Regions from separate parts of the Bacteroides sp. RTP21281st1_H5_RTP21281_210402 genome, predicted to be linked through region 4. Evidence: riboswitches for the same ligand, from Rfam matches in the RefSeq annotation. Region 4 holds a riboswitch; each other region holds the start of a gene.
The links. A riboswitch is a leader RNA that binds a small molecule or an ion and turns the genes downstream of it on or off. The one in region 4 is predicted to bind cobalamin.
Positions count from the first base shown of each region.

Region 1: linked by a shared signal. The riboswitch ahead of accC (acetyl-CoA carboxylase biotin carboxylase subunit) and the one ahead of AB5443_RS05575 (DUF4465 domain-containing protein) in region 4 are both predicted to bind cobalamin.
Region 2: linked by a shared signal. The riboswitch ahead of AB5443_RS04480 (anaerobic ribonucleoside triphosphate reductase) and the one ahead of AB5443_RS05575 (DUF4465 domain-containing protein) in region 4 are both predicted to bind cobalamin.
Region 3: linked by a shared signal. The riboswitch ahead of AB5443_RS04935 (TonB-dependent receptor) and the one ahead of AB5443_RS05575 (DUF4465 domain-containing protein) in region 4 are both predicted to bind cobalamin.

Region 1 covers NZ_JBCOWR010000002.1:126,212-134,226, reverse strand. Annotated here, with positions in the region: gene AB5443_RS04175 (acyl-CoA carboxylase subunit beta) at 1-1,484, opposite strand, end outside; gene AB5443_RS04170 (acetyl-CoA carboxylase biotin carboxyl carrier protein subunit) at 1,487-1,996, opposite strand; gene accC (acetyl-CoA carboxylase biotin carboxylase subunit) at 2,019-3,530, opposite strand; cobalamin riboswitch at 3,665-3,870, opposite strand; gene AB5443_RS04160 (co-chaperone YbbN) at 4,074-4,397, shown strand; gene AB5443_RS04155 (N-acetyltransferase) at 4,716-5,486, shown strand; gene pncB (nicotinate phosphoribosyltransferase) at 5,488-6,654, opposite strand; gene AB5443_RS04145 (hypothetical protein) at 6,750-7,280, opposite strand; gene AB5443_RS04140 (hypothetical protein) at 7,468-8,015, opposite strand, start outside.
Region 2 covers NZ_JBCOWR010000002.1:221,486-229,500, reverse strand. Annotated here, with positions in the region: gene AB5443_RS04490 (MFS transporter) at 1-1,177, opposite strand, end outside; gene nrdG (anaerobic ribonucleoside-triphosphate reductase activating protein) at 1,340-1,798, opposite strand; gene AB5443_RS04480 (anaerobic ribonucleoside triphosphate reductase) at 1,803-4,196, opposite strand; cobalamin riboswitch at 4,226-4,412, opposite strand; gene AB5443_RS04475 (hypothetical protein) at 4,644-5,297, shown strand; gene AB5443_RS04470 (hypothetical protein) at 5,437-5,796, opposite strand; gene AB5443_RS04465 (hypothetical protein) at 6,000-6,368, opposite strand; gene AB5443_RS04460 (hypothetical protein) at 6,555-7,061, opposite strand; gene AB5443_RS04455 (RHS repeat domain-containing protein) at 7,058-8,015, opposite strand, start outside.
Region 3 covers NZ_JBCOWR010000002.1:332,885-340,899, reverse strand. Annotated here, with positions in the region: gene AB5443_RS04950 (ABC transporter ATP-binding protein) at 1-315, opposite strand, end outside; gene AB5443_RS04945 (iron ABC transporter permease) at 312-1,328, opposite strand; gene AB5443_RS04940 (ABC transporter substrate-binding protein) at 1,325-2,458, opposite strand; cobalamin riboswitch at 2,586-2,798, shown strand; gene AB5443_RS04935 (TonB-dependent receptor) at 3,001-5,061, shown strand; gene AB5443_RS04930 (YncE family protein) at 5,058-6,206, shown strand; gene AB5443_RS04925 (PKD domain-containing protein) at 6,235-7,236, shown strand; gene AB5443_RS04920 (DUF5074 domain-containing protein) at 7,263-8,015, shown strand, end outside.
Region 4 covers NZ_JBCOWR010000003.1:11,376-19,390, reverse strand. Annotated here, with positions in the region: gene AB5443_RS05605 (zincin-like metallopeptidase domain-containing protein) at 1-1,369, shown strand, start outside; gene AB5443_RS05600 (hypothetical protein) at 1,429-1,803, opposite strand; gene AB5443_RS05595 (hypothetical protein) at 1,818-2,072, opposite strand; gene AB5443_RS05590 (hypothetical protein) at 2,069-2,536, opposite strand; gene AB5443_RS05585 (hypothetical protein) at 2,962-3,444, opposite strand; gene AB5443_RS05580 (IS110 family transposase) at 4,230-5,309, opposite strand; cobalamin riboswitch at 5,525-5,717, shown strand; gene AB5443_RS05575 (DUF4465 domain-containing protein) at 5,877-6,845, shown strand; gene AB5443_RS05570 (PKD-like domain-containing protein) at 6,973-8,015, shown strand, end outside.

The sequences.
Region 1 (8,015 bases), on a different contig from region 4:
TCTGTCATTTCCAATGCCTGAATCAGACGTTTGCGAGTCTGTCTCGGATAAATGATTTCGTCAATGTATCCCAGTTCGGCAGCCTGATATGGAGTGGCAAACTTCTCTTTGTAGGCTTCCAGTTCTTTGGCTTTCGTTTCTGCGTCGGCTTTGCGGAACAGAATGTTTACGGCTCCATCCGCACCCATTACTGCGATTTCCGCACTTGGATAGGCGAAATTCACATCCGCGCCTGTCTGCTTGGAGTTCATGACGATATAGGCACCGCCATAAGCCTTGCGGGTGATAACTGTCAGTTTGGGAACAGTAGCTTCCGCGAATGCATAAACGATTTTCGCGCCGTGACGGATGATACCGTTGTTTTCCTGAGTATATCCCGGAAGGAAGCCCGGAACATCTTCGAAAGTAATCAATGGAATATTGAAACAGTCACAGAAACGGATGAAACGGCTTGCTTTGTCGCTGGCGTCAATATCGAGCACTCCGGCAAGGTAAGCAGGCTGGTTGGCGACGATACCTACCGAACGACCTGCCAGACGGGCAAAACCAATAATGATATTTTTGGCAAAATTCGTCATTACTTCGAAGAAATAGCCGTTATCCACCACTCGTTCTATAATATCTTTCATGTCATACGGAACGTTCGGGTCTGTTGGGACGATGGTATCCAAAGTAACATCTTCGCGATTGATTTCATCCGTGCAGTTCTGCTTTCTAGTCTCATCCATATTGTTCTGCGGCAAGAAAGAAAGCAGTTCACGGATACTCATCAACAATTCTTCTTCGGTATTGCACATAAAGTGAGTGACACCGCTCTTGCTGCTGTGCGCCATCGCGCCACCCAGTTCTTCTTTGCTGACTTCTTCGTGGATGACAGTCTTTACTACATCCGGGCCTGTCACGAACATATGGCTTTTTTCCTTTACCATAAAAATAAAGTCGGTAAGGGCGGGAGAGTAGCAAGCTCCACCGGCACAAGGGCCGAGAATGGCGGAAATCTGTGGAATCACACCACTTGCCATCGTATTCTGATAGAAGATATCCGCATAACCGGAAAGGCTTTCGATACCTTCTTGAATACGAGCGCCGCCCGAATCGTTCAAAGCGATAATCGGAGCACCATTCTTCAAGGCAAGCTGCTGCACTTTCACAATCTTCCTGGCATTGGAAGCCGACAATGAGCCGCCATAAACGGTGAAGTCATAGGCATAAACGAAAACCTGGCGACCGTCGATTTTTCCATAGCCGGATACGACGCCGTCTCCCGGAATCTTATTCTTATCCATGCCGTAGTTGGTGCAACGGTGAACCATCAGTTTGTCCAGTTCGACAAATGTACCTTTATCGAGCAGCATGTCGATACGTTCGCGGGCAGTCATCTTTCCGCTTTCATGTTGAATGTCTATTTTTGCGATACCGCCCCCGAGGGAAGCGATACGGTCACGTTCCTCGAACGTGGCATATGCTTTATTCTTTTCTTCCATTTTTATTCGATTGTTTCAAGGGTTATTAATGTCTGGTCGCCGGTGATGCTGTCACCTTCCTGAACCAGGATTTCTTTGATGCGGCAGTCGGAAGTCACTTTGTAGTTACTTTGCATCTTCATAGCTTCGATGACGATGACTGTATCTCCGGTTTTCATTTCTTGTCCCGCTGTTACGGGTATTTTCACTACTTTGCCCGGCATCGGAGAGGTGATGCGGTCGTTCTGCTCTTCTTCGCCTTTCTTGCGCATACGCAGGTATTTCGCCTGGCTGTCTACGATTTCGACATTGAAACTGCTATAGTGGGTATTTACCTTGTAACTCTTTCCGTTCTCCTTGCGAATCAACTGTGCGTTTGTACTGCGACCGTCCATAAGAATGTTGCAGGTTCCATTTTCTGCCATCACAACATCGGCTTCAAAAGGCTTTCCGTCGATGGTAAGCACCACTTTGTTATCTTCTTTGCTGACCAGTTCTATTTCGGCCACGCGATTTCCTATATGAATTTCCATAATTGAATTCTCTTTGTTAAAATTAGATTCTCAACACGCCTTTATGCAGTCCGAACTCTTTCCATTTGCTGATAGGGCGGTTGTCAGTCGTATTACCTTTGTTCTCTTCAAGATTCATCAGGTAGTCCATATAGGCGGCAATCATGGCTATGTTTTCAGAACGCTCGCTGGTGCGCATGATGCAATGTTGCAGATACTCGCCGTTCTTGGCAATGAATCCGGTGTCGTAATGCCCTTCCACAAAATCGGGAGTATCCATGATGGCGCGCAGGTAACTGATATTATTCTTCACTCCGGTGAGCTTGTATTCGTGGAGTACGCGGCGCATACGTTCGATGGCATAATCACGGTTGGTTGCCCATACAATCAGCTTGCCTATCATTGGGTCATAGTAGATAGGTATTTCATAACCTTCGTACACGTAGCTGTCGATACGCACACCGATACCGTTCGGTTCTGTAATCTGCTTGATGATTCCCGGACTTGGCATGAAGTTCATTTCGGTATCTTCGGCGCAAATACGACATTCGATGGCGTGTCCGCGTTGCTGTATATCTTCTTGTTTCAGTTGAAGCATCTGTCCGTCGGCAACCTTGATTTGCTCTTTCACGAGGTCTACACCTACTACTTCTTCCGTAATCGGGTGCTCTACTTGCAGGCGGGTATTCATTTCAAGGAAGTAATAATTGCGGTGTTTGTCAACAAGAAATTCGATGGTTCCCGCTCCGATATAGTTCACTGCTTTGGCGGCTGCCACGGCTTTTTCTCCCATATCTTTCCGCAATTCGGGAGTGACGAATACCGATGGCGTTTCTTCTACAATCTTTTGATTACGACGCTGGACGGAACATTCGCGTTCGCACAGATGAATAACATTTCCGTGCTTGTCTCCCAGGATTTGAAACTCGATGTGATGAGGTTCTTCTACGAACTTCTCCAGATAAACCGTATCATCACCGAAAGAAGAAAGAGATTCGCTTTTGGCAGTCGTATAGGCTTCTTCCACCTCTGCTGCACTGTGGATAAGGCGCATTCCCTTTCCACCACCACCCATAGAGGCTTTCAGCATCACCGGGTAACCGATTTTGTTGCAAAGCTCCACGGCTTCTTCCACACTTTTCAGGTTTTCTTGCGTGCCGGGTACAACGGGCACTCCGGCTTCAATCATCTTGATGCGGGCAGCAATTTTATCTCCCATGGCTTCCATTGTTTCCGGGTCAGGCCCGATAAAAATAATACCTTCTTCCTGACAGCGTCTGGCGAAGGTAGCGTTCTCGGACAGGAAACCATAGCCCGGATGAATAGCATCTGCGTGGCATGCTTTCGCCACTTCGATGATTTTTTCTATATTCAGATAACTCTCTTTAGATGCGGCGGGACCTACACAATATGCTTCGTCTGCGTAGAGCACATGTTTTGCAGTCCGGTCTGCCTCGGAAAATATCGCGATACTCGTTATTTCCATCTCCCGGCAGGAGCGCATCACCCTCACGGCTATCTCACCGCGATTGGCTACTAAGATTCTTTTTATCATACTTTTCTAAATTAAGTACATACTTATTTTATGTCTTCCCACCTTGCGGACATACTCCACCTGATGAAAACACAGTATTTTCTTGATTTGGGGCTTAACAAATGATGTCCTTTCTCCTTATCCACGAGGCGGAAGAACGTTTTACGTGAAGTGGCAGGTCTTCTGACTGACTCTTGTCTTATTTGCCTTCCCGATAGAACATCAGTGGCGTCAAATTAGTTCATTTATAAGACATTGAATTGAGCTTCACAGCAGCGGGACTGTCCGGGATTTGCACCCGATTCCCTATTAATCGTCGTCCGTTGGCTACGGATTCCGAACCATTTCGGCGGCAAAGATAAATAAATTTTAAATAGAGTGTTCTCTTTTTGCACGAAAGTTGCTTTTATGTGCAATAGTCGGCTGTCTGGATATTAGAAACGAAAGACGGTAACTGCAAGTGGATTTAATAGTTAAATCTGTGTGTATTATTGTTTACCCTTTAAACTTTCTCTCTTTTCGTATTGTTGAAGTAGCAATTATTAATCAAAACAGTAATCAATTATGAAAGAGAAAAAAGTAGCCCGTGAGGAACGGAATCAAGAGAAGCTGGCTAATGCCGATTGGGTAATGGCGGAATTTTACGCAACGTGGTGTCCTCATTGCCAGCGTATGAAACCTGTCGTTGAGGAATTTAAGAAACTGATGGAAGGAACGCTCGAAGTGGTGGAAGTGGATATAGACCAGGAAACTGCCCTTACTGATTTCTACACTATCGAAGTAACGCCTACTTTTATTCTTTTCAGAAAAGGACAACAGCTTTGGCGGCAATCCGGTGAACTTACTTTGGAAAGGTTGGAAAGAGCCGTAAAGGGATTCAAATCTTGAAAAAGTATTAATAAAAGAGGGACTATTCCTCAGAAAGTTTTAAATCATGTTATGAAACATGCTTTTTTATTTGGATAATTTGCAGATAATCGGAAAGTGCGTATCTTTGCACTGTGTTTTTCATAGTATTAGATTTAAGGTTAACAAAGGTTGGAGCAAGGCGTTGCTCCTTTTTTTATGCCCGTACCTCACTTTCTACTAAATAATATTGATTTTTACGGGATTGGATAATGACTGCTACACTTGAATGTTTATCTTTGTGGATAATATATATCCGATATTATTTAATTAAAAAACTACTAATAAAAAACTGATACTATGAACATCGACTTTATCACGCTTACCAAAGACAACATAGAGAAAGAACATATCTGCTGCGGTTTCTCGGATAAGAAATGCCAGGAAAGTTATAACCTGAAAAAGGAGTGGCTGAAGAAGCAATTTGAAAACGGGTATGTTTTTCGTCGTTTGAATGAGCGTGCGAAAGTATTTATCGAATATGGTCCGGCCGGAAACGGGTGGGTTCCTGTGAAGGCCGACAATTACCTGTTGATAAACTGTTTTTGGGTAGCCGGGCAGTATAAAGGGAAAGGGTATGCGAAAGCTCTGCTCCAAACTGCGATAGATGACGCCTTGCAGCAAGGCAAGGACGGTTTGGTGACAGTCGTAGGAACAAAGAAGTTTCATTTTATGAGTGATACCAAATGGCTGTTGAGACAAGGATTTGTTGCTTGTGAACAGCTTCCGACAGGATTTAGTCTGTTGGTGAAGAAATTGAATGTTGATGCTCCGAATCCGACATTTAATGAATCTGTACGAACAGGAGAATGCCCTGATAAAAAGGGTATCACTGTTTATTTCTCCAACCGTTGTCCGTTTGCGGAATTTCATGTGATGAGTTCTTTGAAGGAAACCGCCGCCAAAAGAAATCTGCCTTTGACGATTATTAAACTGGAGACAATGGAACAGGCACAGGCTGCACCTACTCCGGCTACGATATTCAGCCTGTTTTATGAAGGCAAGTTTGTCACAACGGATATCAGTGCTTGTATGGATAGCCGTTTTGATAAAGCGATAATAGGGAAATAAACTAATTCAGTCTCAATTCATGCAAACATGCCTGTACTTCTTCCGGACTACCGGTATGTTTGCCTTCGTCGTCAGATAATTTGATACATTCCCGCCATTCTTGATTGACATTCATTTTGCATTGTGTCAGCTTCATGACAATGTTCGAAGGCTCGAATCCGGTGTCATTAGTGAGATTTGTCCCGATGCCGAAGGAACAACGGATTTTGTTCTTGCAATATTCCTGAATCTCCAGTGCTTTTATGAAATCGAGGGCATTGCTGAAAACGATAGTCTTGGTGGTCGCGTCAATTCCCAGTTCTTTGTAACGGGATACCAAACTATCAATAAAATCGAACTCATTACCGGAATCGCAGCGGACACCGTCAAACAGTTTCGCCTGTTTGCGGCTGAGATTGCTGAGGAAGATACCGGAAGTATAAGTATCGGATAAGGCAATTCCCAAATCGCCGTCATAGACATTCACCCAGTTTTCGAGCGCCATATAATTGGCATGTTTATATCCGAATTGCGCTCCATGAAACATGAACCACTCGTGCGGATGAGTACCCATCATTTTCATGTCGTACTTCATTGCGAAATAGCAGTTGGAAGTGCCTGTGCAATACTTCGCCGTTTCTTTTAATTTTCCGATAACCGTTTCCTGCACATGGACAGAGAATCTCCGCCGCGTACCGAACTCCGAGAAACGTAACTGATGTTGATTGGACAGTTCCACTTTCTCCGATAATTTGCATAAGATTTCGTCCGTATCGGCTACATTGCCGAAGAACTGGTTCTTTATTTCGGATACAATGGCAAGCAAAGGAACTTCATACAGGGTAGCTTTATAGAGAAAATCACTGACTTCGATGTGAAGATGATGCGCCTCATCCAAATACATTTTGATTTTATCAGGATGAAAGCGGAAAGATGACAGCCATTCCCAATAAACTCTCGGAAGGAACCGGCAATTCCGTGTCATATATTCCAGTTCTTCTTCTGTAAGTCTCAATCGGCTTAGCTTATCAATTTCATATTTAAGTGTCTCCAGAAATTCTTCAGTATATTCAGTCTCATTTCTATCATGGAAGCTGAACTTCCCCATTGCATAGGGAAATAGTTTGATATAAGCGTACGATGTGGTAAACTTATAGAGGTCTGTATCCAGTAGCGTTCTAACAATCATGCCGTTCGTTCTTTATTATTGATAACGTTGTAAAGTTAGTATTTGTTGAACAAAACTACCGCTTGATTGCTGATATTTCTTTCTTTTAATGTTTTCTAATAAGTTAGTCCGACTTTGAAAGTGATAGTATGATGAGATAATTTTTCCTTGAACTTGGTATGGAAATATTCATCCGTATGTTCCTTCAGCCGTTCCAACTTCTGTATTTCATATCCTAACGCAAAATTCATTTTCAGTTTTTGCGTAAGCTTTAGTTGTGTTCCTATGGAAGGCGAGAGATAAAATCCGCCGTTTGCTTCTTTGGCGGCAGCGAATGAGCCACCGATATTACATTCCAGATAAGGAGTCAGCTTCCTGGGCTGGGTGATGAAGAACTGTACGTTGGCATATAGCGGGACAAGCACTTTCTCATAGACGGACAAGCCGCTGCCTGCACCGATAGTAAACCGTTGGTTGATGTGATAATGGGCAATAACTTGTCCGATGAAAGGCGTGCAGGAAGGTTGGCTCATGGAGACTCCTGTTCCGATAGATGCAGTATAAGAAAAATGCTTGTGAACTGTCTGCCCGTCAGCGTATATTGCGATGAAGGATAATAGGATAAAGATGAATGTAGACTTTTTCATAATGGTATAATGATAGATTAATATAATGCTGTCCGGATACCGCTAAACGCCATGCTTGTGCCAACCCATTGTCACAACAGTGCCAACGTGCTGTCACAACAGTGACATAGGCATGGCACAACTGTGCCAACGGGATAGCACAAGTGTGGCATGGCAAAGTTTAATTTTGATGATATATGTAATCCTGTTATCGGATATATATCGTTATGCTTTTGACAATATGTAATGCAGTTGTGAGCGAAGAAGTATCTTCTGTTATATCTCCGTTGCTTCCGTCCGGACTGCTATGTCCGATTAACTTGGCGGCAAAAACTTTCTCATTGGAAGTTAAATCTACCTCTGCTGCATAGACAAGGGCCGGTTGCCCGCTTCCTTCTTTTCCGCCGGAATAATGGACGTCACCTTCTTTGGCGGATTTCGGATATGCGTCATTGAAATCCGTAGAATGATTGATTTCTGCTTTGACTATGAACCTCTTTGTTTTACCAACAGGCGTTATCCGTACATCAAAACTGCCTTTTGGGGTTGCACCGCTGATTCCGTCGGTGAATGGAGATTCTTTTGTCGGAAGATACAGCCCGTCCTCATATTGAACGCCTCTTTGGTGACACCAATGCGGCAAGGCTTCTTTTCTGCGGTTTCCGCCGGATGCTTGCCAGGATTGGGTAGCTATTTTATGCGTCACATAAATAGTGGACAAATAATGTCCTTCCGTATCTTCCATCCAAATGGCAA
Region 2 (8,015 bases), on a different contig from region 4:
TCGTACTGTTATTAGGCGTCTGAAACAGCCCGAATCCCGCACCGCATAACATCAACCTCAAAATAATACTGATATCAGACGACTCGGCAGTCAGGCTTGAAAGCGAGAACAGCCCGACGGCAAACAGAACCATCCCGATGCTCCCCAATATCCCCGGATGAATCCGTTCGACGAGATATCCCGCCAACGGTGCCGTGACAAGCGTTGCCAACGGCCACGGAGTGAGCAGCAACCCGGTCATCACCTCGCTATGCCCTAACGTATTCTGAAGGAAAAACGGCAAAGACACCATTGCCGACATCTGCGCAATAAACGAACAAATGGAAGTCAGGATAGACAACCGGAAAATCGGTATCCGCAGCAAATCGAGCGGTAGGAGTGGGGTCGCCTGTGTCAACTGCCGACGCACATAATACGTCCCGACCACTGCCAACACCACCAACTGGACAACAAGGAAATCCATTTTCTCATGATGCGCAAACCCATCCAGCGTATAAATCAGCAACCCGAAAGTAACCGCATTCGCTATGGCGCTGATATAATCGAACTTCCGTTTCGAAAGCTCTTCCTGCTTCGGCAAATGCTTGATACCCAGTACCAGCGCCGTAATTCCCAACGGCACATTGATAGCAAACAACCAATGCCAATTGGCAATGGAAAGAATTCCACTCGCCACGGAAGGCCCGGCTGCCGCCGATATAGCCACCACCATCGCATTAATTCCCATCCCTCGCCCAATCTGACTTTTCGGGTAAATATACCGTAACTGCGCCGTATTCACACTTGTAATAGCTGAAGCGCTGAACCCTTGAAAAATACGTGCCACCGTCAGCGTCCAAAACGAATCGGACAGCGCACAAATCAGCGAAGTGATACAAAACAATCCGATGCCCGAAAGAAACACCTTCCGGTAACCTATTATTTCGCCTAAAGCGGAAAAGGACAACAGGGATATGACGATTGCCAACTGATAGCCGTTGATAATCCATGTCGTCACGGCGGGCGTGGTTCCGAAGTCGTGCGAAAGCGTAGGCAGCACGATATTGATTATATTGATGTCCAACACCGACATGCAAAGAGCGAATCCGACGGATACTACCGCCCAAATACGTTTAGGCATCGGCAATCCGTCGGATTCGTCAGATATATTATGAGTTGTATTTATTGTTTGTACCATAAAAAACTTATTCTTGTAGAAATCTCTTTTGTCCGTAAAAGTAAACAAAACAACCATACAGGTGTTTTTGTTTTCTTTGAAAAATAAGTTTTTTTAGTGGTGGAGAAGTCCTGATCTCAACTTCAGATTTACTTCAATTTCAGTGTAAGTTCTATTGCAGGTTTACCTCAATTTCAGAATCCGCTGATTACTACTCCCCCGAAACTCCAGATAAGGAGAAAAGAGCGACTGCTCGAAACGTCCGTCCACCAAAACATCAATGTATGGAAGAATGGCTTTCAACCGTGGTTCCGCCTGAATCTCCTCATACGTGTACCCGGTGTAGCACCACACATTCATCCCCGTCTCTTCTTTCACCCGCCTGGCAAGCGACAGAAATTCTTCGGGATGAAAGAAAGGATCCCCACCGGAGAAAGTCACCCCGTCCAACAACGGATTCGCTTTAATCTCCTTGATGATAGACGAAACCTTCTCTTCCGTCAACAGTTCCCCCGCTTTCGGATTCCAACTTTCCGGGTTGTGGCAACCGTGGCAGTGGTGAGCGCATCCGGCAAGATAAATAGAATACCGGATGCCTGCACCGTCCACTATTGTTTCAGGATAAGTTCCTAATAAATTCATTGGTTTACAGATGTTTCACACGGTCTTTTTCTTCCGCCCGTTTGGCAGAGTTCCATGAACTCAAGTCGCCCGTCAGATAACCCGTGATACGACGCATACGAAGAATACTTTCACTTTGGCAAACCGGGCATTTGTCGAAAATCACTCCTTTGTAACCGCAGTTGTGACAAGTGTCCACCGGGTGATTGATAGAACCGTAGCCGATTCCCTCGTCATGCATCACCTTCACAATTTTAGCGATGGCACGTACATTCTTCTGCGCTTCACCGTCCAGTTCCACATACGTGATGTGTCCGCCACGTGTGATGGCATGGAAAGGAGCTTCGCTCTTAATCTTCTCCACAATGCTGATCGGCTCTTTCACATCCACATGGAATGAGTTTACATAATAATCACGATCCGTCACTCCCGGAATCTTACCGTATTTCCGGCGATCCATCTTCGTGAAACGTCCTGAAAGCCCTTCCGCCGGAGTAGCCAATACAGAGTAATTCAGATTATATTTCTCCTTGTATTCGTCCACTACCTTATTCATCTCCATCACCGCTTCATACAGTGTGTCCCATGCCTTCCGGCTGTGTCCGTGTCCTTTTCCGTAAAGAGCCACCATCGCATTGTGTCCGCCGATAAATCCGATTCCCAGCGTACCGCTGCGCAATACATCGCCTACCTGCTCGTTCGGATTCAACTCTGCGCCACCTTTCCATACATTATTTCCCATCATGAATGGGAACTGACGAGCCAGTGCTGTGCGCTGATATTGATAACGCTCGTAAAGCTGGTCGGCCACCAAAGCAGACATCGTGTGTACAGACTCGATGAAAATCTCCTTCGCTTTCTGCTCGATAGCATCCGCATTGCGTTCGTCCTCTATCAGGTTTTCAGCCTTGATGCGGGCTTCGATAGCCAGTCTCGGCATATTCAGCGTAGTGAAAGAAAGATTACCACGTCCCAAAGAAGACTTTTCTCCCGCCACATTCTCAAATACACGTGTGCGGCAACCCATCGTAGCCAATTCGTAGATATAACGTTTCGGGTCGTCCGCTTTCCATTTCTCATTCGTGTTGAAAGGCGTGTCGAGGAACATGAAGTTCGGGAACAGCGCTTTCGCGGTAGTCTGACAAGCCTTCAGCAACAGGTCAAAGTTCGGAGCTTCGTAACTGTCTTTCATCGCATCCTCTATGTTCTCCGCTTTCATCGCTTTCTCAAAATCCTTTTCCGAGTAAGATACCCCGTCCTTTACCTTGAAAATCTGAATCGGGAATACAGGCACCTCGCCCCGTGTACCCAAGCCCTCAATCGTAGCTTTCAGCAATTCCTCAATCACCATACGGCCTTCCGCAGAAGTGTCCGTTCCGTAATTGATAGAGCTGAATACCACCTGATTACCGCCGCGTGAGTGCATCGTGTTCAGGTTGTGGATAAATCCTTCCATTGCCTGGTGCGTATCCTTGCGGGTTTGCTGGTATGCCTTCTCCGTGATGCGTGCCAGGTGTTCCTTGTCTATAATGATTTGCAGCGCTATCAATGCGATGCGTAATGTCTCGCGTTCTGCCTCAGTCGATTTGATAGACGGAAGATATTCCTTGATTAACGTGCGGATTGCCTTCTCGTCTGCCTGACTGCCATTCTCCATCGCTACATAGAAATTGATGAAAGAAGCCAGATGTCTGCGGAAAGACTTAGCCACCCCTTTCGCCATGAAGAAGTCGAAAGCGGGAATTGCCTGTCCCCCGTGTTGCTCGTTCTGATTAGTCTGGAAAATGATAGTAGCCAGTGTCGCATAGCTCTGAATACTTTGCGGGGTACGGATACTACCGTTCTTTGTGCGGAATCCACGTTCGAAAAGATCGTCCATGTCATACTGGATGCAAGTCGTTGTCTTGGTCGGATAATAATCCAGGTCGTGGATATGAATGTCGCCCAACTGGTGCGCTTCGGCAAAACGCTTCGGCAACAGATATTTATAAGTATAATCTTTGGTCACTTCAGATGCGAAAGTCATCATCTGTCCGGCAGGGGTGTGACTGCTCATGTTAGCGTTGCTCAGGTTGACGTCGTTCTTGTCAATGGCAACGATACCGTCCATCACGTGCTTCATCTGGGTTTTCTTGTCCCGCTCCGTATTCCGCCATTCGCGATAGATGATATACTTCTTCGCCACTTCCGGCCGCACCTTCATCAATGCCTTTTCCACTAAATCCTGAATCTCCTCTACGGTAATCGTAGGGTTGGCAAACTGACTGATTACATTCATCGTGATGTCAGCCACCAACTGCTGTTCATCCTGAATCCCCGTTGCATTGAATGCCTTGCTGATTGCATTCTTAATCTTACTGATAGAGAAATCTTCTCTTTTACCATCACGTTTGATGATACAAATTTCCGCGTAGTTCATAACTTTAACTCCCGAAAGTGATTAATAATATGGTTTATTTCGATTCCGGCAGGTCTTCTGACTTATCCCTCCCTCGCAGCGCCTTCCCACACCTACCGGTGCAGTGACATAGTGTGCGGATTCACAGAGAATTACAGCAGCGGGTACTGTCGCCGATTTGCACAGCGTTCCCTCATTGACTAAACCTCTTTTAGCTCCGAAAACGGATACAAAGATAGAAGATAATCCAATACCCCGGTTAGCTTTTAACATTAAATTTCGGGAAACTTTTCTTTCTCGCTGATACAGAAAGTTTTCCGTTTTGGAAAACTTTTAAGAAAATAATTCGGTTTGAAGTTTCTGATTCATTTATAAGTTGATTGCTAAAAAAACACAGAGATACTGGAACTCTGTATGTACCAGCCACAGTTTATGTGTATGTAATAATGAATTAAAAACTTTTTTGATATGAATAAATTAGAAGAACAAGTGAAGACTTCACCTATTTGCATGGCACGTATTCGTCTGTATAATTTGACGGATTTAGAACAGATGCTGGACAGTTTTTATGATTTTTATAATCATGAGGTTGATAAACCCTATTTAGTTCACGAGCAAAGGACTATTGTTCGTCTCGTAAAGCTTATAGCTTTCCAATTGCAAGACAAGACTATGCCAGTTGGAATTATAGAGAGTGTGAATGAACTGAAACGCGTTCATTTTAGATTCGTATTGCCGGAACAGAATCCTTTTAGCGTTGCTGCCCGCATTTCTTGTTTACAGCAGCTAGAGGATTATTTGGTACGATTCTTTGACTTGTTTGGATGTCGGTCAATAGGTGTCCCTTATTCTGTTGTCGAACAACTGATTCTTAAACGGATTAAAAAGTTGCTTGTTCACCAGCTTAGAGGTACGGATAAGTATCAAATGTTCAAGAAGAAATGTCCATCTTATGTTGAAAGGGTTACTCCGAAGGAAGAGATGCAGGAGCTTCAGGATCAGCAGAAAGATGAGAAGTTATTAAAGGCTGTCAGTGGGAGAATCACTAAAATCAATCCGCATTCGAAGAAGTACAGAGCTTTGAAAGAAGAACAGCTTCGGAAGATTCAGGAGATGGATTGAAATTTAGAAAAAGCGAACAGGCGAACGGAAAACACATTCGTTCGTCTGTTACTTTTTGCCTAATCTATGATTAGAGGATATTTCTAGTAAAATTACTGCAAGGCGTAGCAATAACGTAGATTACCAAGAAAAAAAGAGATTAGTCCACAATTTTATCCCATTGACCTGTTTTGTAGAATTCCAATGTTGCCTGTGCAGATATGCTTCTGAAAGGGTCGGATGATTTTGTGATATTTATTAAAACCTTTTCAGATAAGGTAGGGCATAACTTTAAACAAAATCCAGCTGCCCAAAGTCTGATGGCTTCGTCACTATTATTTAGAAAATTTTCAAACACCTCTTTTATACAATTTTGTTCTTTTGCTAAGTGGTATAAATTCAATATCTTTTTATGATATTGATTTGCTTTTTTTGAACAACCTTCATCTAACGCATTACTCTGTAGGTTTACATATTTCACAAAATATTCTTTTATCTCTTCTGTTGTCATGGTTTCCATCCAAATTTTTTTAATGTTTCTATTCCAAATTTATACTGTTGTTCGTATGTTAATGTTTTAACATAATTCCGCACTATCATGTTAGTGTTAGCCATTTTAGAACTATAATATCCTGATACTCGTTTTCTGATATTTTCACAGAAAACACATTGCCAATACTTGTTCTTATCTGTTTCATTTTTATACTATGTTATTTCGATAATTCATGGAAGAGGAAATGAAATATTATTAGCAATGATCTTTATAATACTATATGTAGAATTAAATTCAAATACATACATTTTGTAATCTTCGATATTATTTTTGAGTATAGATTTCCATTGATTCTTAAAATTAAGTAAATCAAGATCATCTTCAGAAGCTATGTAAACTCTATTAATGGTCTCAGAAGCCACGATACCAAAATTTAGTGATAAATTAGCCCAATAAACATCCTGAAATAGTAATTTTGATATACTGCCATTTCTCAATTTTATTGTAAATTCAATCACGTCATTTTTTCCGGGATTATTTCTATCGATTGTAATCCCTTTTATTTCCAAATCATGCCAATTGTAATCTTCAAATTTCATAATTACTAAATTTATTATAGTTCATACCAATGTCAATTATCAAACTTTGTATGATTATGTAAAGTTGGGCAATTTATATAAAACAACTAAATAATATAATGTTCAAAGAAATACCCTGATATTAATTAGTTATTTTATAATCAACTCATATCAGGGTAATATAATGAGATATATTAATAAAATCAATTATTCGAAGCCCGGATAGTAGAAATTATATTTACCAGTCTTTATTCGATCTATAATATCGTACGGTGTCATTACCATTCCAATTTCTGCTTCCCGATTTTTTCCACGTAGTTTGCCTACATATTTAAAATCATCATCTCCAATATGCCATACATACCATCTTTGTGAAATTTTAACCGGTTCTTCTCCCAGTTTTCTTCCGGAATCTCGAGAACCTCTGAATATAATATGTTTAATATCTCCTACATCCGGGATACTTCCAACTTTCTCCCACAATTGAAGTTTTGCTCCAGATAAAGTCACACAATGTGCATAGAACTCAACTTCCCCATTAACTATTTCAGATAATGGTGGTTGTTCATTGATTCCATATACTTTTTTGAATGCCCTGATAACATCACTGTTTAATTGAGTCAAATCAAAAGCTATCAATTGAAAGTACTTCTTTTCGTTTTCTGATATTTTCACAGAAAATACATTGCCAATGCTTGTCCGTATTCTTTTCATTTTTTTATACCAAATTGTTTCCAAAAATCAGGAGATATTGAATTTATTTTATTGTATAATTGTCCGCCATTTTTTCCCAAGCCATATTTATTGATGAAAGTTTGTTCCCAATATCTGGCTTGTTCTCTCGTTAATTTTGTGTATCCCTCTATTACGTCATATTTTAATGTTGATCTAATAGTCTTAGAGCTTAGATGTTCTGTAAAACGCACAATAGGATCACGTTCTGTTATACCTATATATCTAATTATATTATCAGCATCTACGCCTTGATAAACAACATTTGTTCCTTTCGCTTTGAATATTTTAGAAAAGATTTTCGCTCCAACTTTTCCGCTAATTTCTCCGACCGCAAACTCCGCCCCAGTCTCAATCCCCTGCTGCATCATATGCTCTCCTGCGGGATTGTAGGCTTTCTTCTCCACCATCAGGTTTTCGCCATACACCCAATTTATGAAAGAAGCAAAAGGATTGATTGTATTCTTATGATACAGATTACCGTCAATTTCTTCCAAAATCCGGTAACGTCCTACATCATCGGGAAGTTCAGTTCCTACATAGTCCCATCCTTCGCGAGTGGTCTCTCTGTTGACCGAATTTTCATCCCACAAATAGTAGTCAAAACGATCTTTAATCCAGTCTTTCCCGTCCGGGTCGCTTCTTCCTATAGGATTATTGTCGCAATAATTATACGGACTGGAAGCATAATACTTCTCGGCCATCGGATCAATAGAATGCCATCTTCCCAATGTCGCGTCATACATTCTCGCTCCGTAATCGTGCCAGTTCAACTTTTTGAAAGTATCCAGTTCCTTACCGTTATACTTGTAAGGTTGAACATTTGAAGATGACTCGAAAATCCCCCCAAAGGGATAGTAATGGTTTACTTCTTCAGCATCACCATTCTGACTGATGACCACGCGGTTGTTTCCCTGATTATCTTGAACAAAGTAA
Region 3 (8,015 bases), on a different contig from region 4:
GTTCGTGTAAGGGGCACGTCCCATAGCCACTACATCCTTACAACGGAGATTGGCGATGCGTACTTTGTCCGTCGTTACAAAGCTGATGCTGCGGGCAAGCTTTTCCGGTTTCAGCGAAGCTATCTTCTTACCTTGCAGGATGATTTCTCCCGACTGTGGATGTTCCAGTCCCATCATGGCACGCAGTAAGGTACTTTTTCCTGTTCCGTTACGTCCCAGCAAGGCAACGAGTTGCCCGCCTGCGATTCGGGCGTTTACCGTTTTCAACAGCGTGCGCTGTCCGTATCCCAGTGTCAGTTCTTTAAGCTCGATCATTTGAATATACGCAAGTTTTTAACTATTACCCATAAAATAACCGGAACCCCCAATAAGGCGGTGATACAGTTGACCGGGAGCAGGAACTTCTTGGCGATGATGTCACAGATAAGCATACTGATAAGCCCCGTCAGCATAGTACCGGGAACGAGTATCCGGTGGTCGGCGTTGTTGAACAGCAATCGTGTGACGTGCGGAACTGCCAGACCGATAAATCCTACCGGACCACAGAAAGCAGTGACTGTTCCTGTCAGCAGTGCGGTAGAAATAAAGATAAAAGTGCGTGAACGCTTGATGTTCATTCCCATTGTCCGTGCGTAGTTCTCGCCGAGTAGCAGCAGATTCAGTGGTTTGATGCAGGCTACGGAAATCAGCAGACCTATGCATAGCATGGGAATCATGATTCCCAGTTGTGTAGCTGTGATATGACCGAGCGAACCCATCGACCAAAGTGTGAACATTTTCAGTTGTTCGGCAGAACTTAGATATTGCAGGATTTGGATAATGGCACCTGCCACATAACCTATCATAACTCCCATAATCAGTACACCGAGAATATTTTTCACTTTCCGGCTGATGATGGCTACCCCCAATAAAATGACAGCCGTTCCTATCCATCCCGAGCCGACAATACCCAATGATTGAAGCAGCGGAAAATCTGACCATCCAAGTAGCGGAGCACCCAGTATAAACAGAGCTACCCCTAATCCTGCGCCGGAACTGACTCCCAGTAGATAAGGGTCTGCCAATGGATTCTGAAAAACCGTTTGCATTTGTAGTCCGCTTACGGAGAGTGCCACGCCTATTAATGCCGCTACTACTACCCGTATGAACCGAATGGATAGGAGGATATTACGCGTCATTTCGTCACATTCGCCGCCGGTGAGTACCGCCCATACCTTTGAAACCGGAATATAGGTATCCCCTGTTGCCATGTCTACCAGTAATAATAGCACGGCAACGATGCCTAATGCAATAAATAAAAGGGGGGTACGTTTACGGGGCTGTTTCATTGCAGGTGTCTGTAATAATAAAGTGAATCGGATACAAGTTCCGGGTGGAAGATATGAATCAGGTCGCGCAGTACGACGTCAGGACGTACCACTGCCGATTCCCAGTAATCATTACCACCTGCGGGCGTCGACCGTAAGTTGTTATTATAGACCCTCTTTTCATGTACTGCTTTTGCGTCTGCGAATTTGGGATTGACGGATTTCAGCTCATCTAATGTGTTTACTGAACCTACATTAATCCAATAGTCTGCTTTTTGTATCAGTCCGTAAGCCGTTTCCAGTCCGATAGGAGTGGAGCTGTTTGAATTGTTTTCTTTATAAATATAATCAGCCCCCGCGTCGGCAATCAGCCGTGCCATGTAGCTTTGGGTGGAAGGCATTACCCAACTGTCGTTCCACGGAGTATTGAACATGACAGTAGGGCGTTGTTTGACTGAGTCGGTAAGCGCTTTCAATGCGTAATAGCGTTCAGGGATTTCCCGGAATATTTCTATACCTTTCTTCCGATTATCTGTCAGTTCCGAAAGGACGACCATCCATTCGGCTTTGCCGAGCGGTGATTCTTCCAGGTATTCTCCCATATATAGATAAGGTATGGAGAGTTCTTTTAGTTTATCCGTTACAGCGGTTTGGGCATCACCTATACCATATAATAATACTACATCAGGCTTTAGCCCTATCAGCAGCTCGTAGTTCATTTCCGGCCCTATGTCCTTGATTGAATCTTTATGAGCGAGAATATAAGGGTTTGCAATATAATCGATTCCTGACACTCCGGCAATCCTGTTGATTTCTCCCAGTTCATCGAGCATGGCAATATAAGAAGAGGACATACATATGATTTGTTTCGCTCCGGCAGGAATGGCGGGCCCATTGAATCCGGCAGGCGCCTGCTCGCCGTTGCGTGAAACGAAATAGGACATTGTGACGTCTTTTGCTCCTTGCCATGGATTCGTTATCTGTATAAGGGTGCTGGCGGAATTTTCTGCGCCTAGAATCTTAAATCCCGAAGCATATTCAGGGATATATACATCCTGATTGAATGTTTCAATGGATGTCTTATTACGGGTGATGCAGCTTGCCAAAAAGAGAAGGCAAAGTAGCGCGACAGTCAAAATAGGAGATTTCACTTTTATAAGAATTTTAATTAGAAAAAAATAATAGTGGATCCTTTCGAATGGCAAAGATAGGACTTAATTATTAGTTTGTTTTTATTTTAGTTGGATTTTTCTTCTGATTTGTTTCTATTTGTGTATCTTTGTCCCCAGAAATTTTGGTGTCACTTTTCCGATTCTACGGAAAGAGTGGTGAAAAGGGAATCAGGTGTAAATCCTGAACAGACCCGCTGCTGTAAGCTCCGCCAAAAGTTTTCCTACAATACTCAAATCCACTGTTCCGCTTTGGAGGAATGGGAAGGGCGTTAGGAAAATGGAGTAAGTCAGAAGACCTGCCAAAGTTGAATTCTTGAAACTTTCCGGGATTAGAGTTTGAAGAGTGCAGTTTTTAATTCAATCACATTGTAGTAGCTGTTGTAAAGACGTGCGACATGCGTGGTGTCTGCTTGTGCAGAATACCGATCTATGCTCTGTTGAATGGGAGCAGACTGCCCTTTTCTATCTTTGGATGGCCTTTCCCCGGGAAGTTTATTGTTGTCGAAAAATAAACGGACGGAATGATAAGACAAGTAGTTTGGAAAATGGCATGTGTAGTGGCAGGTTGCCTGGGGCTTCCTTCATTGGTGGTGGCACAAAGCCGGCTGGATAGTTTGCAGCACTTGAATGAGGTTGTGATTACGGCAAAGCCATATAAAGAAGTGATTCCCGCCCAAAGACTCAATGGGTTGCAGTTGGAACGGTTGAACACACATAATGTAGCCGATGCGTTACGTTATTTTTCCGGTGTGCAGATTAAGGATTATGGTGGAATGGGTGGACTGAAAACGGTGGACGTGCGTAATATGGGTTCGCATCATGTCGGAGTTTTCTATGATGGTATCCAGATAGGAAATGCACAAAACGGGGTGGTCGACTTGGGGCGTTTCTCTTTGGATGATTTGGAAGAACTATCTTTGTATAATGGGCAGAAAAGTGAAATCTTCCAGTCTGCAAAAGACTTCGCTTCTGCTTCGGCGGTGTATCTGAAAACAAGGAAATCCAGATTTGAGGGAGGGAAGAAAACGAACTTGCTGGTGAGATACAAGGCGGGGAGTATTCAGTTAATCAATCCTTCCATACGTTTGGAGCAAAAACTGAATGATAAGTTAAGTCTTAGTCTGAGTGGAGAATATATGAAATCCGACGGACAGTATAAGTTCCGTTACAGACGTCTGAACCAGACAGGAGAAGTGGCTTATGACACGACTGCTACCCGCTGGAATAGCGACATAGAGGCTTATCGTATGGAGGCGGGTGTATATGGGACGGTGCATAACGGCTATTGGCAGGCCAAGTTGTACTATTATAATTCGGACCGGGGGCTGCCCGGAGCTATCGTAAAGAATGTATGGCAGAATGGGGAGAGGCAGGGAGATAAGAACTTCTTTGCCCAAGCCACCTTTGTGAAAGACATAACTCCCGGGTATAAAATACAGTTGAACGGAAAGTTTGCCTATGATTACACGCATTATCTTTCGAGGGATACGGTTCGGTTTTTGCAGGAAAATGTGACTAAAAAGATGCAGTTCGACAATACTTATTATCAGCAGGACTGGTATATATCTATGGTGAACATGTATAGCATCCTTCCTGTGTGGGATATCTCCCTTTCTGTTGATTTCCAATATAATAAACTGAATGCTGTAATGCGTGGAGTAGGGACTCCTTTTACTTTTCCACAGCGATATACCACTTGGGCAGCATTTGCTACGGCCTTGAATTTGGGAAAGTGGAAACTGCAAGCTGATGTGTTGGGGACATTCGTAATAGAGAAGGTGAGGAATAACGTAAAAGCACCGGACAAGTCGGAGTTTTCTCCGGCACTCATCATCGGCTATAAGCCTTTTGGTAATCATGACCTCAACCTGCGTGCGTTTTATAAACGAATTTTCCGTTTGCCTACTTTCAATGACCTTTATTATGCGCAAATCGGATTTAGCCAATTAAAACCGGAGTTTACAGATCAGTTCAATATTGGAGGAAGTTATCAGAAGGCGTTCAAATCAGGATGGATTGACCAGGTTTCTGTGCAAGCTGATGCTTATTATGCCGCAATTACTGATAAAATTATAGCTGCTCCTACCGGTAGCAGTTTTCGTTGGATGATGACGAATATGGGAAAAGTGGAAAGTAAAGGTGTAGATGTTTCGGCTGCTGTGTCGGGACATGCCGGACCGGTCAAACTGCATACGAATCTTACCTACTCTTTTACGAAAGCACAGGACTTTACGAAAATAAACGGTAAGAAACTGTCTTCATATAGCAACCAGATTCCTTATACACCCTGGCATAGCGGTTCGGTGATTGCCGGTGCGGAATATGATACCTGGACATTGAATTACAGTTTTATCTATGTAGGTGAACGCTATAACGGTTCTGTAAATAACATTCCTCGCAATTACGTAGAACCTTGGTATACGCATGACTTCTCTCTGCAAAAAGAATTCCGGTTCTGTGACCGCTATTTGTTGAAAGCCTCTGTGGAGATGAATAATGCATTCAATCAATATTATGATGTAGTACTTAATTATCCGATGCCCGGACGAAATTTCCGGTTTGTAATAAGTTTGAGTTTATGAGAAAATTATATTTAATCCCCCTGCTACTGTTTCTTTTATTCTTTTCGGCATGTAGGGAAGATGAGCAAATATTCCTTTCGGGTAGTGTGCAAGTGACGCTACCATTGGTAGGTACGCGTATTAAAGGGTTCTACCAACTGAATGAGGGAAATATGGGAACGAATGGTGCTTCGCTCGACTACTTTGATTATACTACGGGTTACTATACCCGGGATATTTTTTCGGAACGGAATCCTGACATTGTAAAAGAGTTGGGTGATGTGGGAAATGATATTCAGGTATATGGGCAGAAGGTATATGCGATTATAAATGTGTCCAATTTGGTGGTTGTCTTTGATGTGCGTACTGCACGGAAACTCAAGGAAATAGAAATACCTAATTGCCGTTATCTGGCTTTCCACGATGGAAAAGCTTATGTGAGTTCATATGCAGGACCTGTCCAGATTGACCCGAATGCGGAGAAAGGATTGGTGGCTGAAATTGATACGGTCACTTTGAAACTGACGAGGAAGGTTACGGTAGGTTATCAGCCGGAAGAAATGATAGTGCATGAAGGTAAATTATATGTGGCTAACTCAGGAGGATATCGGGCACCGAATTATGACCGTACGGTGTCTGTTGTGGATTTGGAGACATTTGTAGAGAAAAAGAAAATAGATGTCGCTATCAACCTGTACCGGATGGCTATTGACAAACGTGGTGATATTTATGTCAGTTCGCGGGGAGATTATAAAAATACTTCTCCTAACCTGTATGTGATAGATAGCCGGACTGATGAAGTGAAACAATGCTTGGATATTCCCGTAGGAGGAATGTGTATGAGTGGAGACTCACTTTATTATTACAGCGTGGCATATAGTATGAGTTCGGGTGGAAACCGGGTGACATATGGCATTCTGGATACCCGGACTAAAAAGGAAATAACCGACAGGATTATCACTGATGGAACGGATAAGGAAATTATGATTCCCTATGGATTAGCCATCAATCCGGAAACGAAGGAAATATTGATGTCTGACGCCCAAAATTATGTAGTGACTGGTTTTGTATACTGCTTTTCACCGGAAGGAAGGTTGAGATGGAAAACTCAGGGAGGAAATATCCCCGGGCACTTTGCTTTTGTAACAGAAGGATTGGTGAAGTGAATAGAAACATGTTTAATACTTTATTTATATGAAAAAGAAGAGTTTATTTTTAATGTTTGCTCTCTTTGGAGCTGTTTTGTTAAGTGGAAGTTTGTTAACAGCCTGTTCTGACGAGGATAATAATGGTAATGAAGGAGGAAAAGAAGAAGGAGGAACTGAACCGGCTCCCGATCCTGAATTGAATTTTGATGGTAGTCCCTATGTCACCCAAGTCATTGACTATCGCCCGGCACCGGGACAGTTTGTCAATACGATGCCGTCCTACGAGGAAGGTGATACACAGGAGACTATGAATGCGAAAGTACTGGAAGCTATCGGAAACGGAAAGAAAGGTATGATTACTTTAGGAGCTTATGGAGGTTATGTAATAGTTGGTTTCGACCATACCATTCAGAATGTGGAAGGAGAAAAGGATTTCCGGATAGTTGGAAATGCATTTACCGGTAGTAGTGAACCGGGCATTATAATGGTGGCTTATGATAAAAACCAGGATGGTAAACCGGACGCTGATGAATGGTATGAATTAGCTGGCAGCGAGTATGGTAAAAATACTACAATTAAAGGGTATGAGATTACTTATTTCAGAAATGAAAAAGACCACGTACCTACTCCGGATCTTGAAAACTACTTGTCGGATGACACGTATTGCCCTTGGACTGATAATCAGGATAGAAGTGGCCATGTGTATAAGAACACGTTCCATGACCAAGATTATTTCCCGAAATGGATTACTGATAACCAGATTGTATTCAAAGGTACATTATTGGCTAATAATGGGGTTGATAATGGACCTGACGCCTATGCACGTTGGACGTTGGATGCTTATGATTGGGGATATGCCGATAATACGGAAGGTGGAGATGTATTTGATATTGGTTGGGCTGTCGATTCAAAAGGACAGGCCGTAAAGTTGCCGGGAGTTGATTTTATAAAGATATATACAGGTGTTAATCAGTATTGTGGCTGGTTGGGAGAGACTTCTACCGAGGTTGGTAAAATTGAGGACCTTCATGTGTTAGCAAATCAATAATTTTTTAATATAAAAAACAGAAAGAAATGAAAAAGTATTTTTTATTCGCGTTTGTTGCGCTTGGCATTGGCTTCACGGCTTGTGATGATGATGAAAAATTGGAATATGTTGAAGTTATAGAGGATTCACAGCCGTCTGCTGTAGTTCCGGCAAAGGGGTTTTATGTGGCTAATGAAGATTGGTTCGGACATGATAATGGTACCGTAAACTATTTTAAAGTGAATGGAGACGGGTACGATGTAGTGTATCGGGCTTATCGGGCAGCTAATGAGGATGAAACATTAGGTGTTACGACTCAATTTGGAACAACATGGGGGGATAATATCTATTTGCTTTCTAAACAAGGAAACCGCTTTGTTGTAGCAGATGCGAACACATTGAAGAAGAAAGCGGTATTTACGGATATAGGTGGAGACGGACGTTCTTTCGTTGGAGTGGATGATAAATTGGGGTATATTGGTTACAGTGGTGGTATCCGTCAGTTTGATATAACTAATCTGCAACTGGGAAATCCGGTGGAGGGAATTTCCGACCAGATGGGAGCAATGTGTTTTGCGGAAGGACGTGTTTTTGCTTTGGCAAATAAAAAAGTCTATATCATTGATGTAACGACCAATAAAGTTGAAAAAACATTGGAGGGTTCATTTAATACTTTAACGAGAAGCAAAGATGGGACAATATGGATTGCTACGGCTGATAACTTCTTAAAAGTAAATCCAGTTACATTGGAAGAAGAAACTATGGAATATCCCGGGGGAGTAAAAGTAGGTAGTCCTTGG
Region 4 (8,015 bases):
CGAGAAGTCCTTTCCGGTCATGCTCACCACGTTCACTTGCATCCATAAGGAAACCAGGGAGAAAATCAAGTATGACGATTACAAGAAGTTGTCCGATGAAGAAAAGAATCAGTACAATGTCTATCCGAAGATGCAGGTGTTCCGTGTCTTCAATGTCGCGCAGACCAATTTGCAGGAAGCGAGGCCGGAGCTATGGGAAAAGCTGGAGCGGGAAAACTCGCGTCCGGCCATTGAGAACGGCGAGCATTTCAGTTTCGCACCTGTCGATACGATGATACGGGACAATCTGTGGATTTGCCCGATTACACCGCAATATCAGGATAAAGCCTACTATTCAATCTCGAACAATGAAATCATCGTGCCGGAAAAGGAACAATTCAAATCGGGAGAGTCGTTCTATGGGACGCTGTTCCACGAAATGACACACTCGACCGGTGCGGAGGGTGTTCTCGACCGATTCAAGCCGACTGCCTTCGGTTCCCCGGAGTATGCCCGTGAGGAACTGGTGGCGGAATTGGGCAGCGCATTGGTCGCACAGCGTTATGGCATGACCAAGCATATCAAGGAGGACAGTTGCGCGTATCTCAAAAGTTGGCTTGATGAGCTGAAGGAATCGCCGCAGTTCATTAAGACGACGCTTCTGGATGTAAAGAAAGCGACTTCAATGATTACCCAAAGGGTGGATAAGATAGCGCAGGAGTTGGAACAGAATGTCGGTGAGAAGCAGGAGAATGGAGTGGCGGCAAAGGAGAAGATTTATTATTCCTCTGTCGTTTATCTCCAGTCCTCGGATGATACGAGGCAGCTTGACGAACTTAGGGACAAAGGTGATTATGAGGGGTTGCTTACGCTTGCCAAGGAGTATTATGACGGCAACGGTATCAACGAGAAATATACTTATCCGTCGGCTACGAACAACAAGGGTGACAGCCTTATTGTCGATGACGGGAATTTTGCTGTCGTGTACAACGGGAGTGTCGGGGGAACCTACGAGGTGATGTTGAAATTCACGGAGCAGGAAATCCGAGACCATATCCGGCGTTACGGTGTCGATATTGCCGGAGAGACGATAAAAGAGGTTGCCAGGGAGATGGCGGTGGAACAGTTCTCCGCTTTGGCGCATCAAAAGATTCCGACCTTCGAGATGCCGAACGGCGACGTGCTGTATGTCGAATATAACAAGGAATCCGATACGCTTGATGTCGGGCAGCCCACCAATGCCGGGCTGGTCGCGCAGCATCGTTTCCCTTACGACCACAATATCGGGTTGGATGCTAACTTGCAAGCCGTGAACGAGAAGCTGAACGAACTGGAAGAGTATCGGGCAGAACTACAAGAGGCTGAATACGGTGGCGGTATGCGCCGGTAAGGAAAACAAGAAAAGATGCGGAACCGGTTGGCTCCGCATCTTTTCTTGTTTTCGTTTTTTTATTCTTTCAGTAAATCATCCATCATGGACTGCAAATTTGCCATGTCACAATATTGGTTATATCCTCCTCTGTAGTCTTTTGCGTGTTGGGCTGTCCGTATCAGAAACGAATCAAGTTCAACTCTTACGCCGCCGCCCATTCGGGCCAACGTGGAAGAGTGCCTGATGTAAACGAACTTGCCGTTGCGCTCGATGAAACATGAGGTATCATAATGTCCTTTTAAGTTGGATGCCACCTGTGCACCGACCGCCGTTGCATATTTGGAAATCTCACGTACCAATGCTGTCTGGAAACTGCGATACTCTTTTGAAACATAGCCTCCTGCATCTGCAAGGATAGCGTTCTGCCATTTGGTATAAAAATTCTGTGCCATATTGATATTTATTATTATTCGTTCCACAAATAACTTTTCCACTTCTCGCCGTCAATGGTCAGTTTGCCCATTTCCCAATCGTATTCCACTTCCGGTATATTGGTATAAGGGAAATTAACGGTATAGCCTATCTGTCCGTATGAGCAATGCAGAGGGGTAACACAAATCTCCCACCCGAAGTAAAGTTGTGGCGTGCAGTATTTTTGCCAGTTGAAACGACCTGCGGCAATATTGCCGCAAAGTCGTTTGAGTATGCCGGTTGTTGTCATTCCGCACCTCCTTTGCTTAGGATAGTAAGCTGTCCGGGACGGTCTGGAAACCAATAGGCATCACTGTCGATATATACGCATCTACCGCCATTCCACGGCTTTCTGAAAGCTAATACTTCTTTGGGGCCAAACACCACCCCATAGTCGTTTGTAAACGCCACCATATCGCCTACAGCCAAACCGCTGTCTGTTTCCATGACTTCGGACAACCGGCTGAAAAACTCCATGCCCTCGGCTTCACGCTCTTTCTTCCAGCGCAGAAATTCCTCTTTGTGGCTTCTCGATGAGCCAATGGGTGATAGCTCCGATGCCAAAACTTCAATCTCAGAAGAACCTGTTGCGACTAAAATAATACTGTCGCTATCCACTTTTTCGGGAGTTGAGATAATTCGACATTCTACATCGTTATCGGCAGTGTGCCGATAAAGGAGGTTGCCTTGCTTGATGAAATCGTACTTGTTCATTGTCTTTTGATTTAGTGATTTTTTTTATTTCCCTTTTCTTGAAGTCTTCTGACTTCGCCCAAAGAGGTTGTTTTCATGTGCGTTCCAAACGGGGGATACAAGAACGACGGACAAGGAACCTGCGATGAAATTTTATGAAATACCGTTATCTCCGATTACGGAAAGTTGTCGTCAAATTTTATTTCAGGTAGCGATAGCGGTACTTGAACCATGTTCGTCCACCGTACCTTTGCACACGAAAACAGATCTGCGGCGTATGTCGGGGCTGTGAAGGGATTATACCCTTAAAACAGGAATATACCGGCAGGGAAGCCGATGGCGGAAACTCGGCAGAGTATGTTATAAAAGTAATCGGGGAGCCTGTGCAAAAAAGAGAGCAACCACCCGCTTTTGAGGCGGGTGATTGCCAATGTTTCGGACAATCATCAGAAGTGATAATCAACAACTCCTCCGATGTAGAGTATCGTTCCCGGTTCAAGCCTACAAACAAACTCCATAAACGCAAAGGACTGTTCGGCAAAAGACTGGCAGCCGTCGCCATCCAAATAGAAATGATAGGCGACATCCAACGGATTTTCTACTGCCTGTTTGAGATAATAGGTCGAACCCCATTCCAACATATTATCTACCGTAAGAGCATCCGCTCTCTTTTTGATATTGGCGACATACTCCTCTTTCCATTGCTCTATTCCACCATTATAGCGCATGGTGTCATCGGATATAAGCTCGAACATTCCGTTGGGTAAGGCATGATTGACCAAATTGGCAATATCCTCTTTACGGTTTTCCTCGTCTATTTCTGAACAATAGTCATAGAAGCTCCCGTCTCCTTGCTGGAGTGTGTCCTCATTCAGATAGTTTTCTTTGTCTATCGGCTCCGTTGAAATTTGAAAAATCCTGCTGTGCATAATTGTAAATTTTAGATTGTCAAACATTTTCTTGTTTCCCTTTTCTTGAAGCTCTTCGGCTTCTCGTCGGGGAATGATTTTTATGCAGGACTGACAGCGGAAAAAGGACGGATAAGGCAAGTAAACAGTGTACGGGATGGAACGGAATACCCAACCGCCGAGTGCAAGGGCAAAACCCGGCTCGACCGGCTTTGTTCTGCAACGAGACGGGGGCTAAAAGCCCATCTTCGATTTGCGGAAGGCTGCCGTGAAGAATATCCGGGAACCGTTAGCGAAAGCGGTACTTGACGACCGGACGCACGCTGTACCTTTGCATAGAAAACCTCTCCGAAGAGAATTGCTGACGTGAGATGAGAAAAAGCCATAATTGAGAAATGTTATTATTCATAAAGGGGAAGGACTATTCATAGTTGTTTTCCTGTTACAATCCAAATAAAATTGGATCAAAGTTTTCGGTTAAATTTGTTTTTATCTTATTTACAGCGTATTGCATTTCTTGGTGAACTTCTCGGCCAAAGGTCAAGGCACGAGAGCCTCCGCCGGCCTTTGATCGAGCCGGTGCGGAGGCACATCGTGCTTAACACCTTTGGCTCTCTCGAAAGCCGAGATTTCAGAACCCGAAAAAATCCTTCGATAAACAGATTTTCCTTAGCGGTCAGCTCTCTGCCGCATATCCCTTATTAGTTTACAAAGGCCAGAGGAGCAGATTATTTTAAGCGGACGTTAACGCCGCAACAACTATGTAGTATTCTCTCTGGGAAAATCCGTTTACCGGAAGGGTTTCTCTATGACACGATACTATTGACATATTCGGTCTGATGTTTCAGCACAAAGAATAGACGGTTTACCAGTTTGCGGGCGACCTTTACGATAGCTTTGCTCTTGGGCATCCGTTTGCATTGTTCCGTATAGAACAGGTTCATCGCAGGGTCTTGACGTACCGCCACCCATGCCGCTTCTATCAGGTTACAGCGCATAACGGCGTGTTTTCGTATGGTAATATCCCCCGTCCCATCTTTCTCTCCGCTGGAGTGGCACATCGGGATCATTCCGATATAGGCAGCCAGTTGTTCGGCATTGCGGAAGCGGGTTATGTCGCATATCTCGGAGAGGAACGCCATTCCCGTAGCCTGCCCGAACCCCGGAACGCTCATAATCAACCGCAGCGGTTCGCGGAATCGATCCGTCTTGGCCAATGTCCGTAAAGCCCGTGTCATCTCCAGTTTCTGACGGCGTAACTCTTCCAGATGCCGGATATGAATGTCGAGGGCCTGACGGCCGCTCGGGGTGAGCGTCTCTATCTCCTTCAACCAGGCGAAAAAGCGCTTCGACCAGTTGGAAAACGGAGTGAGAAACTCCTGCGGAATCTCGATGCCTAAATACCGAAGTTGAGACTTGAGCCGATTCTTCTGACGGGTCGTGTCTTTGGTTATCGAGTTCTTCAATCTTATCAAGGAACGCATCTCCAACGATACGCTGTCCGGCGTATAAATGCCTTTCAGCTCGTTGGCTCTTAAACTCCGCGCCAGCTTACCGCTGTCCACGGTGTCGGTCTTACGCAGCTTTTCGCTGCTCTTGGTCGGCACGTCGGCCGGATTGACCACGATGTTGTCGATCCCTAAGGCCGTCAGACGCTCGTGTATCCAAAATCCGCAGAAGCCCGCTTCGTACACCGAGTGATACTCGGCGCCCGGATAACTCCGAGTTAAAAATCCGTACAACGCTTCTGGGCTCGGATGCTGGCTAAACTTCTTCAATACGGAGGTTTCGGACAAGACCGTAACCGACCAACTCTTCAAATGGACGTCGATTCCTACATAAATCTTTTGTCCTCTGAAACTAATTTTGTTTCTTTGCTCTCTCATGGCTATCGTCGTTTTAGTTAGTAAAGGTTTTGCAGCTTTAATCTAACCAAAATCTCGATAGCTTTTTCATTTATCCGCTATCATCGCGGCTTACCCTGATTGTAAACATAGGGATTATAAATGTTTAGTTGGCATGAAAATACAATTCGCACTATAAAATAATCTTTTCTTGAAATAAAAATTAGGGAAAAAGAAACGAGATTAAAAAATAACCATTAACTTTGCACCAGTCAAGTTTCCAATCGAAGCGTCGAATGGAATTAAAAGGGAATCCCGGTGAAAATCCGGAGCTGTACTCGCAGCTGTAAGTCCTATTAAAGTTTATCGCACTCTTTGCCACTGGTGAAAGCTGGGAAGGCGCGATAAGCGGGATGAGCCAGAAGACCTGCTTGATGAGATATGATTTAGTGACCACGGGATAATTGGCATTAGATTAAAATGAACAGAGGCTCGTCCAAAGACACCTAATATTCTTTTTGATAACCGATTTCTCATTCGTTGCAAATCTATCGCAAGGAAAACGAATGTGTAATTAAACTTTTTTGTTTAACTTTTAATAATTGAGTTATGAAAAAGAATCTTAAATTCTTGGCAATGGCTGTTGTAGCAATGGCCGCCGCAGTGTTCACAGGATGTTCGTCCGATGATGACTTCCTTGCTCCGTATGAGGAGAGTGCGATTCAAACCCGCGCGATAAGTTCTACCAATGCGCTTATCAATTTTGATAACGTACCTTCCAGCGTAATGGCTTCTGACCAGTATGGAAACAATCTCTATTCTGCCACGGCCAACGGCAAGCAGGTAACGACCGGCTACATCACTCAAATCGGGCAAACCGGTACGTACATTCAGTTCCCGATTAACTATTTGGAACAAGAATGGGTAAGCGGACAGCCTTGGGAATATGAGTTTTGGAATGGTGGTTTTGCCATCTCTAATTTCCATAATCTGACACAGGGTGATTATGAGAATCAATGTAGCGTTTATGATAAGAATGGCGGTCATAGCGGTAAAAATTTTGCCGTTGCTTTCGGTTATAGCGATTCATACAATGATGCGGGAGCAACCTATGACAAGTGCGCCAAGATTTACTTGACCAATGCAACCGGATATAAAGTCGAAATTCCAAAGAAGCCAGTTAAGGGTACACCGAAATATGGCAAATTCAACAGTGTATGGGTCTGCAATACAACTTATACCTACTTGGTCATGAAGGATGGCAACTCGTTTACACAAGGCTCTTTGTCGGCACAAAAAGGATGGTTTAAGGTGGTATTTGTTGCGTTGGATGCGACGGGTAAACCTACAGGTAAGGAAGTAGAATACTATTTGGCAAACTTCGATTCCAGTAAGGATGCAGAATCAGGCTTGGCCAATCAAATCCGTACTGGTTGGAGCCAAGTGGACTTAAGCGGTTTAGGTGACAGCGTATGTACTGTAGCTATCAATTTTAAAGGAAGCGATTCAAGCGCATACGGATTGAACACTCCTGCTTACGTTGCCATAGACGATATTGATGTAACCGTAAACGAATAACATGAATTTGGGGCAAATGCTTTTTAACGACAAATGCTAAGTATTTGCCCCTTTTTATTATATCCCAATGGAGATTGAAATTAAATACTTTCTTCAAGGGAATTTCAGCGTTAAAATTATAAATATAATGAAGAAGTATTTGCTTTTATTCTCCTTGACGATATTTCTATTTGCATGCAACAAAGACGAAGAAATATCGCAGGACGTGACCGTGCCTCCTGTCATTGAATTGGACAGCGAAGACGGAATCTATGTTGTAAAGATAGGAAAAGAGGTCGTTATTGAGCCGACCTATCAGAATGTCGATTACGCCGTTTATTCATGGAAATGCAACGGTCGTATCATTTCCGATGAGCCTCAATTGAAATACATTTTCAACGAATGCGGTTCGTATTACGTTACCCTGCGTGTGGATACGAGGGATGCCAGCACAGAGGAAGAAATTCGTGTGGATGTCAATGAATTGGCTCCGCCCGTCATTTCATTGGTAACCCCCTCTATAGGGCTTAAAGTTGTCGCAGGACGTGAATATATCCTTACTCCCGACATTCAAAATGCAGAAGGAGCTACTTATTTGTGGACTCTTAACGGGAACGAAGTCGGAACTGAAAATACTTATACATTCAAGCAAGATGAGTTGGGAACTTATGAACTGACTTTAACTGTAGCGAATGAAGACGGACAATCAGAGAAGACAGTTTCTATTGAGGTTGTCGATAAACTTCCAATTGAAATCGTAGTTCCGTCATCTTTATATTTCACCGAGGATAATACCAAATACGTAGAATTAGGACGTACTTTGTTTGTCCGCCCCTTTGTATCAATAAGTGCCGAGCCTTCTTATCAATGGATTTTGGACGGGCAACCGATTGAGGGAGCCAATTCCTTGGTTTACGGTTTCAAACCCTCTAAAACCGGAGAACACACGCTTACTTTTACCGTGAAATACGATAATCAAATAACAAAAGCAACCCTCACTCGTAATATTGCTGTTTCCGGTGTCGATGAAGTCAGTGTCAATATTCCGGTGAAATGTTGTGAAGCGGCCGGAAAAAGACCTTTTGCTGCCGGAAATTCCATTTACAGCAATAAAGTATATGAATTTGTTCCGGCTCCGGGACAATTCGTAAACGAAACGAATACAGCAGGTTTCAATGGGGAAAGCACGCA